2 regions of the Arthrobacter sp. E70 genome follow, and region 1 is predicted to be linked to the other one. Evidence: riboswitches for the same ligand, from Rfam matches in the RefSeq annotation. Region 1 holds a riboswitch; the other holds the start of a gene.
What was found. A riboswitch is a leader RNA that binds a small molecule or an ion and turns the genes downstream of it on or off. The one in region 1 is predicted to bind cyclic di-AMP.
Positions count from the first base shown of each region.

Region 1 (4,203 bases):
CAGGTCGCAAGGCAATCAAGGTCCCCGGCGACCTCAAGGACGCTGCGGCCTGCACGGACCTGGTGGACACCGCCGTTGCCGTCCTGGGCGGGGTGGACATCCTGGTCAACAACGCCGGCAAGCAGGTGGCCCAGAAGGACCTGCAGGACATCACGGATGAACAGTTCGACCACACGCTGAAGACCAACGTCTACGCCATGTTCTGGCTGACCAAGGCTGCGGTGCCGCACATGCCGCCGGGCTCCACCATTATCAACACCACCTCGATCCAGGCGTACAACCCCTCGCCCACGCTGGTGGACTACGCCACCACCAAGGCCAGCATCAACAACTTCACGAAGGGGCTGGCGCAGCAGCTGGCACCGAAGGGGATCCGGGTGAACGCGGTGGCTCCGGGCCCCATCTGGACCCCGTTGCAGGTGAGCAGCGGCCAGCCGAAGGAGGAACTGCCCGAGTTCGGCCAGTCCACTCCCCTGGGCCGGGCCGGGCAGCCCGCCGAACTGGCACCCGCGTATGTCTTCCTCGCGTCGCCGGAGTCCAGCTACGTGGTGGGCGAAACGCTCAACGTCAACGGCGGCAGCCCCACGCCGTAGCCGTTGCCGCTTATCCGGCGGCTTCCTGTTCGGCAAGCAGCGCGTCGGTGGCCTCGTCCGGCTGGCCGTCGAAGAACTGGGCCAGGACGGTCTTGAACACTGTTTCTCCGGGCGCCGCCCGGAGAAACAGTGTCATGGAGGACCGCAGCTTCTGCGCGTCGATGCCGCCCAGGATATCCTCGGCGGACCGGTCGGGGTGGTTGGTCAGGGCCTGCGCGCATTCGAGCAGCCGGGGGCCGAGGACGTCGTGGTCCAGATAGGCGCGTGCTTCAGCCAGGGATGCGATGGCGTAGGTGCGGGACATGGCGCTGCGCCCCAGGCCGGCGATCTGCGGGAAGACGAACCACATCCAGTGGCCGGTCTTGTTGCCCACCTGCAGCTCCCCCAGCGCCTGCTCATAGGTTCCACCGCGGTTTTGGGCGGTGACGAAACGGGCGAGGTCAAACGGTTCATTCATTGGATCTCCCAGGTGCGTTTCTCAGGGTCAGGTCCTTCTCAAGGGCATCCGCGGCCGCTTGCAGCTGCGGATCTTCCCGCCATCTTGCCAGGACAACGTCGGCGCGCTGCCGTTCGCGTTCCCCCAGTCCCGCCAGCAGCGGCACCAGGACGTCCGCGATCATCGGCTCCACCAGCTCCTGGGCCAGCGCGGAGCGGAGGAACCCTTCAAGGCGGGTCAGGTCCGAATGCCGGAGCCCGCGGACTTTGGATTGCAGCAGCACGACGGCGGCCAGGCGCCGCTCAAACACTGGCCGGGCTCCGGGTTTAGGCTGGCCCCAGAGCGCCGAAGCAAGCATGACCGTGCCGTCGTGGTCAAGGGCCTTGAATTTTCGCAGGGCGTCGCGCACGGTGCCGCGGACCGCCCCGACGGATGAGCCGTAGGAGGCGAGGGCCCCGCCCAGCCGGCTGCCGACGTCGTCCGCCCGGTACCAGGCACCCTCATTCTGGAGGGTCCTGTCGATGAATTCCGCGGCCGCGGCCACCGTGTCCGTGGCGCCGCTCATTGCCCACGCCCCGTTGCCGCATGCCGGATGCAATAGGGGGTCCACGGCCGGGCTTCCAGCCGGCCCTCGGCGATGGGCTCCCCGCACACCGCGCAGATACCGTAAGTACCGTCGCCGATCCGGGCCAGGGCGGCCTCCACCTGGTCAAGCCCCGCCGAACTCTGCTTCAGGAGCGCTGCGGCCTGGGAGAGTTCAAAGGCGATCGTTGCACCTTCGGGGTCGTGCTCGTCGTCGACGTTGGAGTCCTGGCGCGCTGAATTCGCCGCCGCGATATCCGCCCGGAGCGCCGGCAGCAAAGCCGACCTCCGCTCCCGCTCCTGCTCGAGCAGCACCCGGAACCGTTCAACGTCTGGCATAGGGAAAGCCTAGCGCCCCCTCAGGACCTTGATCTTGGTCACGATCAGGGGCATAGTTCCGAAGCCTGCCGGGTGCTTGCATGGCTTGGCAGGAGACCGTGGCGGAAGCGTTACCAAGGCATGCATGAACACGTTGCAGTAACAGGCGAAGTCGCGCATCAAAACGATTGCTTAATGCGAGAGGAAAACCTCGCATGTTATCCAAATGTGACAATTGACCCGAGAGCGGGTTATGGTCGAATGGTGTCCCTCCCAGACGGGACATTCCCATCAGCTTGCCGAGCCCTGCCGCTGACCCGGGATTCGATCGTTTCCAGCTGGCAGGGACGGGGGAACCACATTTCCATGGCCTCTTGAGGCCTTGGGGTTAAGTCGAATAGCGCCTCCGTCCGTTGCGGGGTGCTTTCGGCCGGGCATCTCCAGCCCGAACCCGACAGCTCACCCCGCAGGCATGGGAGAGGCGATCAACCGTGTCAAAAATTTCCAATGCAGCCCGTCACCGCGCGACTCCGGCCCGCTCAATTGTGCTCGAGGGCCTCGCCGTGACAGCGAAGTCCCAGGCCCGCTCGCTGGGCCGCCCGGCGCTCGCAGTGGCAGCAGCATCCGGCATTGCGTTCGGGGTCGGTGCGCCGGCCCACGCAGGTGTAACCGCCCCGGGCACCACGACTAACGTCGAGGCCACCGCCGAGCCCGCCGCGCAGGTGGCAGCGCCGGCCGCCGCTGCCGGCACCGTCCACACGGTGGTTTCCGGCGATACCCTTGGCGCCATCGCGTCAGCCTACGGTGTCGGCCTGAACGACGTCCTGTCCGCCAACGGACTGGGACTGTCCTCAATCATCTACCCGGGTGACCAGATCCAGATCCCCGAGGCAGGATACGTTGCGGCAGCACCCGCCCCGGCACCCGCTCCCGCCCCGGCACCCGTTACGGCGGCAGCTGCGTCCACTCCGGTGAACACCGGAATGAACATGTCCTACGCTTCGGCCACCCCGGCCTCCACCGGTACCGGCACGGGAGCCGCGATCCTCGCATCGGCCTACGGCCAGCTGGGTGTCCAGCAGGACTGCACGGCCATGGTGGAAAAGGCCCTGCGCTCCGTGGGCAAGTCGGTGGGCGACCTCGCCCCCACCCAGTTCTTCCAGTACGGCAGCGTGGTGGGCAGCCCGGCCCCCGGTGACCTGATCATCACCTCCGGCCACGTGGGCGTGTACGCCGGCAACGGCCAGGTGGTCAGCGGCGGCGTCAACGGCTACACCACCGAGGTACACTCCATCAGCTGGCTCGGCGGCTACTCCGCCGTCCGCGTGGCCTAACCACCGCGCGTCGAAGAAGGGCGGCGGCCGGGATTTCCGGCCGCCGCCCTTCTGCGTTCAGGTCCCGCAGAAGGTCATGTAACTCCCGAAGTCTTCGGGCGCTCCCTCGGCGTAGCGTTCCAGCCCAGGCCGCTCGGTGAAGGGTTCAGTGACCGCTTCCAGCAGCCGGCGCAGGGGGTCCAGGTCTCCCCCGGTGGCGGCCGCGAGTGCTTCTTCCACCAGGTGGTTGCGCGGAATATAGGCCGGGTTCACGCTGTCCATCAGCTCCTGGTCGGGGCCCAGGGCCTGCCACCGCTCAACCCAGGAATCGAAGGCCGGCAGGTCAAGGACCATGCCGCGGACGGGCCGGAGGTCGCCGCGGGCAGCCTTGCCGAGGTTCCGGAAGAACAGGGTGTAGTCGACGGGGCCGTCCTTGAGGATGGCGATTGCCCCGTCCACCACGGCCGAGGCAGCCTCATCGGCGGCCGCGGCCTCGGGGATGCCCAGCTTGGCCCTCATGCCGCCGGACCACGCGGCGCTGTATTGCCCGCGGAATGCGCCCAGGGCCTCCACCGCCGGCGTTACCGCCTTCTCCTGGTCCTCGTCGATCAGCGGCAGCATCGCCTCGGCGAGCCTGGCGAGATTCCATTCGGCAAGGACGGGCTGGTTGGCGTAGGCGTAGCGTCCGCTGACGTCGATTGAGCTGTAGACGGCGCCCGGGTTGAATGCGTCCATGAAGGCGCACGGGCCGTAGTCGATCGTCTCTCCGGAGATGGTCATGTTGTCCGTATTCATCACTCCGTGCACGAATCCGACCAGCATCCACCGGGCCACCAGGGAAGCCTGGGCCGAGACCACGGACCGGAACAGTTCCAGGTAGGGGTTTTCGACCTTCGCAGCGTCAGGGTAATGGCGGGCAATGGCGTGGTCCGCCAACCTCCGGAGCAGGCCGATATTCTCC
Region 1 is NZ_JBYQFR010000002.1:203,215-207,417, forward strand. Features, by position in the region: gene AC3IMC_RS02935 (glucose 1-dehydrogenase) at 1-593, shown strand, start outside; gene AC3IMC_RS02940 (DUF1810 domain-containing protein) at 604-1,050, opposite strand; gene AC3IMC_RS02945 (DNA alkylation repair protein) at 1,043-1,594, opposite strand; gene AC3IMC_RS02950 (TraR/DksA family transcriptional regulator) at 1,591-1,950, opposite strand; cyclic di-AMP (ydaO/yuaA leader) riboswitch at 2,227-2,417, shown strand; gene AC3IMC_RS02955 (LysM peptidoglycan-binding domain-containing protein) at 2,421-3,263, shown strand; gene AC3IMC_RS02960 (protein adenylyltransferase SelO) at 3,321-4,203, opposite strand, start outside.

Region 2 (4,203 bases), on a different contig from region 1:
TATCCTCGTTGGGGGCGCGGCCGCAGCGTCCATCGCGGCCACCACATTCGGAAAGAAGCTCGTGGGCCGCACCCGGCCGGACCACGCCGACGCAGTGCCGCCGTATGAGGATTCACCCTCGTTCCCCAGCGGCCATACCCTGAACACCACTGTGGTGATCAGCCTGATCGTCTACCTCATTTGCCTCCAGTTCAACGTGATGTGGACCCGCGTCACGGCGATCACTGCTGGGACCCTCTTCATCATCGCCATGGGCCTGAGCCGGGTGTTCCTCGGTCACCACTGGCTGACCGACGTCATGGCCGGCTGGATCCTGGGGTTCGCCTGGGTGGCCATAGTGATCCTGGCGCACAGGCTGTTCCACTTGGTCCGGCGCCGGGAGCATGCCGGTGCGCCGCCGTCGTTCGACCGTCCCGTGGTCCGCGACGTGGTGGCCCAGGAACTGCACGACGGCGGTACTTCCGGCCCCGGGCAGAGTACCGGCGGGTGATAGTTTTGGTGGATGCGCACTCTCGTTGTTGACCACCCGCTGGTTGCCCACAAGCTCACCGTCCTGAGGGACAAGAACACGCCGTCACCGGTCTTCCGCCAGTTGACGGAGGAGCTGGTCACCCTGCTGGCCTACGAGGCTACCCGCGAGGTCCGCACCGAGCCCGTCACCATCCAGACTCCCGTCAGCACCACCGTCGGCACGGCCTTCACGAAGCCCACGCCTTTGGTGGTCCCCATCCTCCGGGCCGGCCTGGGGATGCTCGAGGGCATGACCAAGCTGGTTCCCACCGCCGAGGTGGGCTTCCTGGGAATGGCCCGGGATGAGGAAACCCTGGACATCATCACCTATGCGGAGCGCCTTCCGGAGGACCTGACCGGTCGGCAGGTCTTCGTCCTGGACCCCATGCTGGCCACCGGCGGAACCCTGCGCGAGGCCATCAAGTTCCTGTTCAAGCGTGGCGCGTCCGATGTCACCTGCATCTGCCTGCTGGCGGCACCCGAAGGCCTCGCCCGGCTGGAGGAAGAGCTGTCGGGCGCCAACGTGCACATTGTCTTGGCATCCATCGACGAGAAGCTCAACGACAAGTCGTACATCGTTCCCGGCCTCGGCGACGCCGGGGACCGCCTCTACGGCATTGCCGGGTAGGCTGCAACCCTTTTCCAAACAGGGTCCCGCCGCTAGCCTGTGCGGATGGACTGGAAACTTGAACTTGTCTACGTCCCCGTGTCCGACGTGGACCGCGCCAAGGATTTCTACGTCAACCAGGTGGGCTTCAACGCCGACTATGACGAGCGGCCCTCGGACGACATCCGCTTTGTACAGCTGACGCCGCCCGGCTCTGCCTGCTCCATCTGCATGGGCGAGGGGCTTCTGGACGCCCCTGCCGGCACAGGAACCACCCTTCAGATGGTGGTTGACGACATCCAGGAAGCGCACGACCACCTGCAGAACAACGGGGTGGATGTCAGTGATATCGAAGTGCTGCCCTGGGGCCACTTCGTGTACTTCTCCGATCCCGACGGCAACAAGTGGTCTGTCCAGTACATCCCGTGGCGGAACGCGGGGCAGCCGGCAGCTGAATCAACGCGGGCTGATTAACGCGGAGAGCAGCCCGCATCCGTGGATGCGGGCTGCTGCCGGTGCCGGGTTTCGCACCTGCTCACAGGTGCGGGATTCCTAGTACCAGTTGTGGGCCAGGTGGAAGTTCAGGGCGCCACAGGGAGAGTCGTAGCTCTTCTTGATGTAGTCCAGGCCCCAGTTGATCTGGGTGCGGTAGTTGGTGAGGTAGTCCGCGCCGGCGCTTGCCATCTTTTCGGCCGGCAGGGACTGCACGATGCCGTAGGCCCCGCTGCTGGCATTGGTGGCGGTGGTGGTCCAGTCCGATTCCTTGGTCCACAGGGTCTTCAGGCACTGCATCTGGTCAGCACTCCAGCCAAAGGATGCCAGCTGGCTGGCCGCGTAGGCCTGGGCGCCGGCAGGATCGTTGACCGCGACGGCGGGAGCAGGCTCGGGTGCGGGGGCCGGAGCGGGTGCCGCCTCAACGGGGGGAGTGGACGGGGCCGGGGCAGGTGCCGGTTCGGCCGCCTGGGGTGCCACGCTGATCGGCGCAGGAGCGGGGGTTGCTGCCGGATTTGACCGGATCTCGCTCTTCTCGATGCTCATTTGGGCGTCGGAAGCGGCTGTGGAAGAGTGGGCCTCGGTGGCCGACACCGGGACGATGCTGCTGGTCGCCTGGCCCGCGGCGCCTACGCCAACCAGCACGGCGCAGGATGCCGCAAGGATGGCGGCCCGCCGGCCGAGTGTGCTCTTCTTGGCCGCCTGGGCCTTGGCCCGGTGTTTTGCCTTGGACTGCAGGCAGGGTTCTGCCGTGTTTTTGGACATGGTTGATCGCCTCTCACACCTGCGGAGTTAGCTGTCGGGTTCGGATGAGGGCATCCGGCAGCACGGAATGATCACATGCTGCTTAACCCCAAGGGCAGTCAATGCCCGGGACGGTGGGTCCCCCGCCTCTGCCGTTGCTCAAGCGGAATCCGGGAAGTGGCAGAGCTTGGCGTCAACCCGGGATTGCGGTCCGAACGCGGGCCGCACTTAATCGACGGTACAGGAAGCCTGCGCTTAAGTCACATTTAGGTAACGGAAGTCACGATGAATGGCGCGTCGCGTTGCCAGCCGTTATCAGCCGTCCTTATCCGTGGTGCCTCTGGGCCTGCTACTTTGTCAGCGCATAGACCGTGGAGTTGCCCACGGTCCGGGACTGGAAGTTGGCTTGGACCCACGCGGCCACCTCTGAGGTGCCGCCCCGGCCGCCTAAGCCGCCGCCCATGCCACGGGCCCCGCCTTCGATGAAGTAGCTGATCTCACCCTTGGCCACCATGTCCTGGAACTGCGCGAGCGTGGGGTAGGGGTCCCCGCCGTTCCAGCCGCCCAAGGCGATCACGCTCGTGTTGGAGGCCAGTTCCAGGTTTGCTGCCTGGGATGCGCCGGAGACGATAGCGGACCACTTCGTGGTGGTGGCGGACAGGAGGGCGGTCAGCGCGGTGTCCGGCGTTCCTTCGCCGGGCCCGCCAGCCATACCACCGCCGGCCATACCACCGCGGGCGGTACCACCGCCGGCGGGGTCACCGAAACGGGCCAGGCCGGCAGCACCGGCAGGGCCCGACGTCGGGATGGAACCGGAGTGCGCCGTGGCAGCGGTTGCCAGCGTCCATGCGCCCGTTCCGAGGCCTCCTGCCAGCAGGGACACCACGACGACGGCGGCGGGTCCGGCATGGCGGAACCGGCCGGCAGTCCCCATGCCGTCAACGCGGAGCAGGATCGCGGCCGTCGCCAGGACGCCGAGGACAATGGCGGTGATGCCCAGCCACGGGAGCCAGGACGCATCCCGGACCAGCAGCACCGCTGACCACATTGCCGTGGAGAGCACGGCGACGGCCAGCACGATCCGGGCGGGCCAGTACGCCCGCCCGCGCCATAGTTCAATGGCTCCAATGCCCGCCAGGGCCGCGATCGCCGGGGCCAGGGCCACGGAGTAGTACGGGTGGACGATGCCGCTCATGAAGCTGAAGACGCCCGCCGTCACCAGGAGCCAGCCGCCCCACAGGATCAGGGATGCCCGGCTCAGGGAGGTACGGGCCTCGCGTCGGGTGAACCATAGCCCCGCGGCCAGCAGGATCAGGGCGGCGGGCAGCAGCCAGGACACCTCGCCGCCGAAGCTGGTCCCGAACATCCGCAGAAGGCCGGCGGCGCCGCCGAATCCGGTGTTGCCGCCGCCGAAGCCCTCCGTCCCTCCCGGCGCGCCCGCACCTCCGCCTAAGCCCGCACCTCCGCCTAAGCCCGCGCCGCCGCCGGGCATGCCTTCACCCGACCCGGTGATGCGGGCCAGGCCGTTGTAGCCGAACGTGAGTTCCAGGAAGCTGTTGGTGGTGGACCCGGCCATGTAGGGCCGCGCCGAGGCCGGCGTCAGCTGGAAAAGCGCCACATAGCTGCCAGCCACCACGACAATTCCGCCGAGTGCGCCCAGCAGGTGCACCATCCGGCGTCCGAGTGTGGTGGGGGCCGCCCAGAGGTAGGCGAGGCCCAGCGCCGGAACAACCAGGAAGCCCTGCAGCATCTTGGTCAGGAACGCCAGGCCGATCACGGCACCGGCCGCGGCGAGCCATTTCCAGCCCGCCCGCTCGACGGCGCGGATGGTGAAGTACGCCGCCAGCACC
Region 2 is NZ_JBYQFR010000009.1:129,919-134,121, forward strand. Features, by position in the region: gene AC3IMC_RS13370 (phosphatase PAP2 family protein) at 1-490, shown strand, start outside; gene upp (uracil phosphoribosyltransferase) at 503-1,138, shown strand; gene AC3IMC_RS13380 (glyoxalase superfamily protein) at 1,184-1,591, shown strand; gene AC3IMC_RS13385 (aggregation-promoting factor C-terminal-like domain-containing protein) at 1,670-2,374, opposite strand; cyclic di-AMP (ydaO/yuaA leader) riboswitch at 2,380-2,539, opposite strand; gene AC3IMC_RS13390 (glycosyltransferase family 39 protein) at 2,703-4,203, opposite strand, start outside.
Region 2: linked by a shared signal. The riboswitch ahead of AC3IMC_RS13385 (aggregation-promoting factor C-terminal-like domain-containing protein) and the one ahead of AC3IMC_RS02955 (LysM peptidoglycan-binding domain-containing protein) in region 1 are both predicted to bind cyclic di-AMP.